Regions from separate parts of the Orrella sp. 11846 genome, predicted to be linked through region 2. Evidence: predicted binding sites of a transcription regulator. Region 2 holds the regulator's gene; each other region holds the start of a gene.

Region 1 (3,283 bases), on a different contig from region 2:
CTCGCGCTGACTGTATAAGTTTTGGTCCAAGTAAAGCTGCTCAGGTTGCCGGCGCGCAAGGCCAGAAACACCAGGGCAATGATACCCAGCAGCACAAAAAGGCCTACCCAGACATCGTTTTTATGGTCGTTCATGGTTGCTCCATCGATTTAACTGAACATGAGGGCGGTAAGGATAAAGTCCAGACCCAGGACCGCCAGTGAGCCGGTCACCACGGTTCGGGTTGTTGCGCGCGAGACGCCCTCAGGCGTTGGTCGGCATTGCCAGCCCTCGTATAGGGCGATGAGGGTGACGATGACGCCAAACACAAAACTTTTGATGACGCCATTCATGACATCATTCATGACGTCCACACCATCTTGCATTTGTGACCAGAAAGCACCCGCATCGACCCCAATCATTAAAACGCCGACAATCCAGCCACCCACAATCCCCACCATCGAAAACACAGCGGCTAGTAGCGGCATAGAGATGACACCCGCTAAAAACCGTGGTGCGAGTATTCGGCGCACAGGGTCAACTGCCATGATTTCCATGGCGGCTAGTTGTTCACCAGCTTTCATCAGACCAATCTCGGCGGTTAACGAAGTGCCTGCACGACCTGCAAAAAGGAGTGCGGTCACAACCGGTCCTAATTCGCGGGTTAGTGATAGTGCCACTAAAAGCCCCAGCGCTTCTTCAGAACCATATCGATTCAAGGTGTAATAGCCTTGTAAACCCAGCACAAATCCGACAAATAAGCCCGAGACGGCGATGATCAGTAATGAATGATTACCAATCAGGTGAATTTGTTCAGTCGTGAGTCGAGGCCGTTGCCAGAGCACGCCGCAGCGACTCAACACCAGACCAAAAAATCGCGTAAAGCGCCCGAGCGTGGTGAGTCTCTGGCGTGTTGAACGACCCAGTCTGACTAAAAGATTGGCTTGGCTCATGGTCGAATCCCCCGCTCGTTGGCCCAGTGCTCAAAGGCGGGTGTCATGGGATAGTCAAATGCAACAGGCCCGTCTGGTAAACCATCCAGAAACTGACGCACGTAGGGGTCTGTCGAGTTTTTGAGCTCAGCCGGTGTGCCACTAGCCTTCATAACACCTTGTCCAACGATGTAGATCGTATCGGCAATCGCAAAGGTTTCTGCCACGTCGTGCGTGATGAAGACACTGGCGCAGCCCAACTGATCCGATAAACGACGAATCAGGCGTGCTGTGATGCCCATGGAAATCGGATCAAGACCTGCAAAGGGCTCATCATAAAATACCAGTTCAGGCGAACGGATGACCGCTCTGGCGAGTGCCACCCGGCGTGCCATGCCACCCGAGATTTCAGAAAGATTTAAATGGGCGGCTGCGCGTAATCCTACAGCTTGCAGCGCCGAAAGCACTTGTTCGGTTAACTGGGCTTCTGTGAGATCGCGGGCATGTTCTCGCAGGGGAAAAGCCACGTTTTCGAAAACATTCAGATCGGTTAACAAAGCACCTTGCTGAAATAAGACGCCGAGTCGCTGGCGCGCTTGACGCCATTGGGATGGTTGCCAAGCTTGGGTGGATTCACCAAAGAGTTTTAACATCCCAGAAAACGGTGAGATTTGTCCAGTCGCTGCACGCAGTAATGTAGTCTTACCTGAGCCCGAACCCCCCATGATGGCCACGACCTCGCCGCGTCGTGCACGCACAGAAATGTCGCGCAACACAACAAAGTCGCCGTAACCAAGGGTCACGGCGTTTAGGTCTAACACGACGTCAGAAGTGGGCGTTTTTGGGGTTGTCATAGTTGGGATTTTAACGGTTCGCTGTGCTTGCAAGTTGCTGGCCGTGATTTTTTGTGTAAAACATTCGCGGAACTGTAAATGACTGAATGAGGACTATTCATCATCAGATGCACAAAAACGAAAAATATTGCAAAAAATGGGAACTAAAACCCTAGGATCGAATCAGATCAATTAGCACTCGGTGGTCGAGAGTGCTAAAATCTGATAAAAATGACAGACGCGGATAAGCGTATCAATATGGAGTCAAATACATTTATGTCACAAAACGTCACACCATTGGTCAACCCCAACACGATGGCAATGGCTATTTCGAATCCCGGTGCGCTGGGTTCGATTGAAGCGTACATTGCGGCCGTGAACCGGCTGCCAATGTTAACGCAAGAGCAGGAAGTGAGTCTTGCAAAGCGTTTGCAAGACGATGACGATCTGGATGCTGCGCGAGAGCTGATCCTGTCGCACCTACGTGTGGTGGTGTCTGTGGCGCGTCAGTATTTTGGGTACGGTCTGGCTCAGGCTGATCTGATCCAGGAAGGTAATATCGGCTTGATGAAAGCTGTGAAGCGTTTTGATGCAGATCGTGGTGTGCGTCTAGTGTCCTACGCCATGCACTGGATTAAGGCTGAGATCCACGAATTTATTATTAAGAACTGGCGCTTGGTCAAAGTTGCCACGACCAAAGCGCAACGTAAGTTGTTTTTTAATCTGCGCAAGATGCGCCCGGACAGCAATGGTCAGCTCGATGTCGAAAACGTTGACGAAATTGCTGAAACCCTCAATGTTCGAGTCGAAGATGTGCGCGAAATGGATGTGCGCATGAATGGTCGTGAGGTGTCATTTGACACCCAGGCGCAAGATGATGACGATCATTTCGCACCCGTTCAGTATTTAGCAGATGATCGACACGATCCAGTGGAGGTTCTTGAGCAGCGCAGTCAGCAAAGACTGGAAACACAAGGGCTAAGCGATGCATTGGCTACGCTGGATGATCGCTCGCGTGAGATTGTTCAGGCGCGCTGGTTGGCAGAAGATGAGGCCCAAACCCTGCATGAATTGGGGGCGAAGTTTGGAGTGTCGGCCGAAAGAATCCGACAGATCGAAGCAGCAGCACTCAAAAAGCTACGCAAAGCTTTGGAGCCTCAGGTCTAAGCCACGGTTCTATGGTTTAACTTTCAGTGCGATCGAGTATTACATTTGATCGATTGTAAAAAGCACAAGTTCGGTGATGGCTTGTGCTTTTTTAATTGGAAAAATTTCCGCATAATCAAGGTTAAGATACGGCCATGGAACCTGACTTAACTGTTTTGGGGCTCGCAGGCTTGCTCGTGATTGCCTGTTTATTGACCCCGTTTTCAAGCTTTCTACGTATCCCGCTTTCACTGGCGTTGTCGGTGGCAGGTGCGGTTTTAGGCTATTTCGTGCACGTACACGAATGGGCGCCTGGCTGGTTGGCTGAATATCTGGAAGCTTTAACCGCTTTTGAAATCTCGTCAGAAGCGATTTTGATCATTTTCTTACCGG
Region 2 (3,283 bases):
TAAAGTCGGCTCGGTATAGGGCTCTAGCCATTGACTCGGACCAAAACGGCTTTGGAACGTGACGCGATAGTTTTCTTGGGCTAATCCAAGACGTTTAGCTAAAGCGTGCGCAGTGACATAACAATCTTTTTCATAGGGATCACCCAACTCCACACTGCGTTTAGGCAGTCCATGAAAGCTCATGACCAAACACTCAGGACGACCATCTTGCACCCAGCTGGTCTCAACCTTTTGTGCCATCGCCTCAATATACGGCTCAAAATCTGCAAACTGCTTAATAAAACGCATCTCGGGCTGATTGCGCTCACGACTGGCTAGGCGCGTAATCGCATCCACAGCAGTCGCCGTGGTGCTGGCTGCATATTGGGGATACAACATGACGGTAAAAATTCGCTCACAGCCTTGATCTAACAACTTCTTCCACGCGTGTTCAAGACTGGGATTGCCATAGCGCATCCCGACTTCCACCACGACCGAATACCCTTTTTCACGCAAACGTTGTGCTGCGCCTTGTGCTTGCCGACAGGTGTGCACCAACAAAGGTGAACCCTCTTCTAACCAGATACCCGCATAGCGATCAACGAGTTTGCCAGGTCGAAATGTAAGGACAGGGCCATTCAAAATAGGCCACCAGAGAAGCTTTGGAATTTCAACGACTCGGGGGTCGAGTAAAAACTCTCGCAAATAACGTCGGATCGCCGAGGCGGTCGGCTGATCTGGCGTCCCCAAATTAACAACGAGCACACCAATCGGCGCAGCTTCTACGGTATAACAGGCTCCCGAAGCGGGTTCTTGATGAAAAATTTCTGACACAACCAACCTCTAGACGGATACGACACGCCACTCAACATGAATGCGTACATCGATCCTATTTAACGTGCGATTGAATGCTGACTAAGTGCATTGGAGAGCAAACGAGACGTAATATCAACAATGGGAATCACGCGCTCATAAGCCATACGGGTTGGGCCGATGACCCCGAGCGTACCGACAATCTGACCGTTGACCCCATAAGGTGCGGTGACAACCGATAAGTCCTCAGAAGGCACCAAACTCGATTCACCACCGATATAGATTTTGACGCCCTGTGCCAAACGACTGGCATCGAGTAATCGAAGCAATTCGGTCTTTTGCTCAAACACAGAGAACGTGCGACGCAAACGTTCCAAATCAGAAGACAAATCACTCACATCCAGCAAACGACGCTCACCCGAAATGACCACCGACTGCGCATCATCAGGCTCTTGAGAACCTGCCTCGACAGCGGCGAGCATCAAGCGTGATAAGTCTTCACGCAACTGACGTAACTCTTGCTGCATGGAGTCTCGCACCTGTGCAAACTCCATGCCGCTAAAGTGGTGATTAAAGAAATTACTCGCCTGCGTGAGCTCAGCACCAGAATAGTCGCGAGACATCAACAGAATCCGGTTTTGCACATCACCATCGGGGGTCACAATAACCAACAGAATGCGACGTGGTGACAGGCTTATAAACTCAATTTGTTGAAACACTTGTGAGCGCCGTGGTGCTAATACGACACCGGCGAACTGCGTCATATTCGACAATAAGGAAGCGGCTGCAGCCACTGCTTGTGCCGGATCGGTCGAAGGCAAGCTTTCAGAAAGCGCCTCCGTAGGGCTCCATTCGAAAGGCTGCGACGCCAGCATGCTATCGACAAACAAACGATAGCCACGAGGCGTTGGAATCCGTCCGGCCGAGGTGTGTGGACTGGCGATCAACCCTGCGCTTTCCAGATCCGCCATGACATTACGAATCGTGGCGGCTGACAAATCAAAGACTTTTGAGAGCGCACGCGAGCCCACCGGCTGGCCTTCAGCGATGTATTTTTCAATGAGCGCTTTTAGTAGCGTATGTGCACGATCATCCATATCACTTCAGATTGTACCGCTCTACTCTCTATAATCACGCTAGAGACTCATTGTTACCACAAGGTTCGTATGGAAATTCGTACTGTTGCGCTGATCGGACGATATCAAGACTCAAAGCTGGCTGCGCATTTGCATGCGCTGGCACAGCAAATCGAAGCGGCTGGACGCACGATCTTGATTGAGCGTGAAACCGCTAAAAACACAGATTTAACGGCTTATCCAGTTGCCAGTTACGAAGAAATCGGATTGCGCGCCGATCTGGCGATTGTGCTGGGTGGTGATGGCACGATGCTAGCCGCGGCCCGAAACCTTGCACCAAGCGGTGTACCCGTTGCGGGAATTAACCATGGACGCTTGGGCTTTATCACCGACATTCCACTTCAACATACGAGTACCGCCATCCATAATTTACTAAGCGGACAATACGAAATCGAATCCAGACTCCTGCTAGAAGGCAAGATCATTCGGGATGGACAGTGCCTATATCAAGCCACGGCTTTAAATGATGTCGTTCTAAACCGTGCTGGGCGTGGCGGCATGATTGAAGTTCAGGCTGATGTGGATAACCACTTCATGTTTACCGTTCGAGCCGACGGTCTGATCGTCTCCAGTCCAACTGGCTCCACGGCCTACGCACTGTCCGCCATGGGGCCGATTCTCCATCCGTCTATTCGCGCGCTCCTACTCGTACCCGTTGCGCCACAAACGCTCTCCAATCGACCTATTGTGCTGCCTGATACTAGCCAGGTGACGCTCACTGTACTCGCCATGAGTCGCACCGACACGGGAGCCAGTGTGCACTTCGACATGCAAACCTGGTCTGACTTGCAATTAGGTGACCAAATCCAGGTGCAACGCGCCGAAAGTGAAGTGAAATTTATTCATCCGCACGGCTACAGTTTCTTTACCACATTGCGCAAAAAACTCGATTGGAATCGACTGCCAGCCACTGGCAACGAAGAGGAATAAGATCATGCTGCGTGAACTGTCCATACAAGACTTTGTGATAGTCCGGGAACTCACGCTGTCCTTTGAGACGGGCTTGTCAGTTCTGACAGGTGAAACGGGTGCCGGTAAATCCATTCTGGTCGATGCTCTCAGTCTCATCCTTGGTGCACGCGCAAGTACCAGTGTAATTCGACCTGGTGCATCTAAAGCCCAAGTCACCGCGGTATTTGACAGCTCACCCGAGATTAATGACTGGTTAAGCAGTCTGGATCTAGAAGGTGACGAGGTTTTAGTTTTACGTCGGGTGCTCGATGAACAAGGTAAAAGTCGGGCCTACATCAACGGCACCCCCACGACCATCAGTCAACTGCGTGAACTTGGCGAACGCCTTGTCGACATCCATGGTCAACACGCGCATCAACGACTCCTGCAACCAGACAATCAAC
Region 3 (3,283 bases), on a different contig from region 2:
CATCAAGAGTGAGTCAGATTGTTGCCAGCGATATTTGAGTTTGTCTAAAAACGAGGTTGTCATGGAGTTCGGATCGACGTGTGAGAAATGAGTGAATCCTCATCATACTTCAGCCTGTGTGTGGATAAGGTGTTCTGAAGGTGGCATCGATGACGCACGATGTTTCGGGTGTCTGTGCTACGAAGTGAAAAAGTTTGTTAGTCTGTCGAAAGAAACAAAAATACACTGGATTGATTCAATCACCATTTTTAGAGGAAGCACACTAGCATGCCCATTATGCACACACGGATTCCGACCGGATCCAGTCAAGAACAAAAAACTACGTTACTTCAGTCCTTAAGTCAGGATGTTGTGGAGACGATTGGAGCGCCACTTGCAAACGTGCGAGTCACTTTGGAAGAAGTTGCGCCTGCAGATACGATTGTGGGTGGAACGCTCGGACATTCGATGGCGTTTGTTGAACTGATTTTGATCGAAGGTCGAACGGCTGAGGCCAAAGCGGCAGTGATCAAGGCTTTGGCGCAAACGATTGAGAAAGTGATCGGTGTGTCACAGCAAGATACGCGGATTATGGTTGTGGATGCGCCTAAAACAGATCTGGGCGTCGCCGGCGGTATCACGGCGGCAGCGGCCGGGCGTTAATAAACCGCTTTGATTTGAACAGATAATGAAGAATCCCAATAAATCCGGGATTCTTCAAATGTTTGTAACTCGTTAGAAAGTGAGTGCTTTGTCACTGTCGATCACCCATTTAGCAAGTTCTGGCATGGTTGCTTCTTGTGCACCATCGAAATAGGGATGGTTTTTATAGATCCCGCAGCGAGCCATACATGTTCCACAAACTTTGACCGGAATCTCGCGTGCAATGAGATCTTTGAGCATCTGACTTAAATCCTGATCGTAGTGTTCTGGGGGCGTGCACACGTCGCGCGCCATATCGACAGAATCATTCATCAGGAAAATCCTGACTTCGCTACCTTCCTTTAAAAGCTGAGCGGCTAGACGTAGACCGTTCCATGTCACGTCGGTATTGTCATGGGGCTCACGATTGAAAACAATTAAGATTTTCATTGTTCAACTCCACTCTCATCGGTTTTAGAAACAAAAAAAATTTGTCAACTTCTAGGTAGGCATGCGCATCAATATATTATTGTATATACCGATTGATTGAATTGTTTCAATGCAAGAAGTGAGCAGGTTGTTTAGGTCTGCAGGAGTTTTTAGGTGGTAAGGGGCTCAATGAGTCCTCATTTAAAAGTGTAAGAGGATTGATTTACTGCGCTATTTCGAGAAAAACACAAATTATTTTGTACTTGCTCTTGAAATCAGAGAAAGAGCCCATATAATTAGCACTCAAGGCGGGCGAGTGCTAACAAGTGCAACGCTCGCACATTTTTGTACAACCTCTTTTATGTTAATGGAGTCATACATGGCCTTGCGTCCCCTGCACGATCGTGTGATCGTCAAACGTCTGGACAACGAGCGTACAACCGCTTCAGGAATTGTTATTCCGGATAGCGCCGCAGAAAAACCTGATCAAGGTGAAGTTGTTGCGGTTGGTCCCGGTAAGCGTAGTGATGATGGCAATCTTCAGCCGCTTGATGTCAAAGTTGGTGACAAAGTTTTGTTTGGCAAATACGCTGGCCAAACAGTCAAGGTGGATGGTGAAGAGGTTCTCGTGATTCGCGAAGAAGAGATTCTCGCGGTCGTTGTCTGATTTGACTGACCTTATCACTGTTATCTGAAGTTGAATTGAATAAATAAAGGTAAATTACATGGCTGCAAAGCAAGTTTATTTTGGTGAAGACGTCCGCTCACGCGTTGTGCGCGGTGTCAATACATTGGCAAATGCTGTTAAAACGACATTAGGCCCTAAAGGTCGTAACGTCGTTCTGGAGCGCAGCTTTGGCGCCCCAACCGTGACGAAAGATGGTGTGTCTGTTGCAAAAGAAATCGAACTCAAAGATCGCTTTGAGAACATCGGTGCACAACTCGTGAAAGAAGTTGCTGCTAAAACATCCGATACAGCGGGTGACGGTACAACAACCGCAACCGTTTTGGCACAAGCCATTGTTGTGGAAGGTTTGAAGTACGTGGCCGCTGGCATCAGTCCCATGGACCTCAAGCGTGGTATCGATAAAGCTGTTGTGGTCGCCGTTGAAGAGCTGCGCAAGCTGTCCAAGCCTTGCTCCACAACCAAAGAAATCGCTCAAGTGGGTTCAATCTCCGCAAACAGCGATGCATCCATCGGTAAGATCATTGCTGATGCAATGGACAAAGTGGGTAAAGAAGGTGTGATTACTGTTGAAGACGGTAAGTCACTGGATAACGAGTTGGACGTGGTCGAGGGTATGCAGTTTGACCGTGGTTACCTCTCCCCATACTTCATCACCAACCCAGAAAAGCAAGTGGCTGCTCTGGAAGATCCATATATCTTGATTTTTGACAAAAAAATCAGCAATATCCGTGATCTGTTGCCAATCCTCGAAGCGGTTGCGAAATCCAGCCGTCCTCTGTTGATCATTGCAGAAGACGTTGAAGGTGAAGCATTGGCAACACTGGTTGTGAACAATATCCGTGGCATCCTGAAAACCACCGCTGTGAAAGCACCTGGTTTTGGTGATCGCCGTAAAGCGATGTTGGAAGACATTGCTGTGTTGACTGGCGGTACCGTGATCTCCGAAGAAACCGGTCTGTCACTTGAAAAAGCCACGATCGAAGATCTGGGTCAAGCAAAACGCATCGAAGTTGCCAAAGAAAACACAACGATTATTGATGGTGCTGGCCAAGCCGAAACCATCGAAGCACGTGTGAAGCAGATCCGTGCACAAATCGAAGAAGCCACTTCCGACTACGATCGTGAAAAACTGCAAGAGCGCGTAGCCAAGTTGGCTGGCGGTGTTGCCGTGATTCGCGTGGGTGCTGCTACCGAAGTCGAAATGAAAGAAAAGAAAGCTCGCGTTGAAGATGCGCTGCATGCAACACGCGCTGCTGTGGAAGAAGGAATTGTGCCTGGTGGTGGTGTTGCGCTGTTGCGTGCACGTACCGCGATCGTTGACCTGAAAGGCGACAACGCCGATCAAGACGCCGGTATCCGTTTGATCCAGCGTGCAATTGAAGCACCGCTGCGCACCATCGTTGCAAACGCTGGTGAAGAGCCTAGCGTGATTGTGAACGCAGTGGCCGAAGGCGAAGGTAACTTTGGTTACAACGCCGCAACTGGCGAATACGGTAACTTGGTTGAGCAAGGTGTTCTGGATCCCACGAAAGTGACCCGCAGCGC

The links. Region 2 encodes HrcA, which represses chaperone genes, less so after heat shock. Its sites were predicted from a motif close to TTAGCACTCNNNNNNNNNGAGTGCTAA; they were not measured.
Region 1: the regulator HrcA is predicted to act here: its motif matches at 1,937-1,963, upstream of rpoH (RNA polymerase sigma factor RpoH).
Region 3: the regulator HrcA is predicted to act here: its motif matches at 1,347-1,373, upstream of groES (co-chaperone GroES).

The regions. Positions count from the first base shown of each region.
Region 1 is NZ_JBMERD010000007.1:90,060-93,342, reverse strand. Features, by position in the region: gene mlaD (outer membrane lipid asymmetry maintenance protein MlaD) at 1-134, opposite strand, end outside; gene mlaE (lipid asymmetry maintenance ABC transporter permease subunit MlaE) at 150-932, opposite strand; gene ACOI06_RS07580 (ABC transporter ATP-binding protein) at 929-1,765, opposite strand; gene rpoH (RNA polymerase sigma factor RpoH) at 2,021-2,911, shown strand; gene ACOI06_RS07570 (cation:proton antiporter) at 3,046-3,283, shown strand, end outside.
Region 2 is NZ_JBMERD010000003.1:93,177-96,459, reverse strand. Features, by position in the region: gene hemH (ferrochelatase) at 1-804, opposite strand, end outside; gene hrcA (heat-inducible transcriptional repressor HrcA) at 873-1,889, opposite strand; gene ACOI06_RS03440 (NAD kinase) at 1,959-2,858, shown strand; gene recN (DNA repair protein RecN) at 2,863-3,283, shown strand, end outside.
Region 3 is NZ_JBMERD010000012.1:15,932-19,214, reverse strand. Features, by position in the region: gene pyrF (orotidine-5'-phosphate decarboxylase) at 1-63, opposite strand, end outside; gene ACOI06_RS10665 (tautomerase family protein) at 268-642, shown strand; gene ACOI06_RS10660 (DsrE/DsrF/TusD sulfur relay family protein) at 715-1,071, opposite strand; gene groES (co-chaperone GroES) at 1,430-1,717, shown strand; gene groL (chaperonin GroEL) at 1,776-3,283, shown strand, end outside.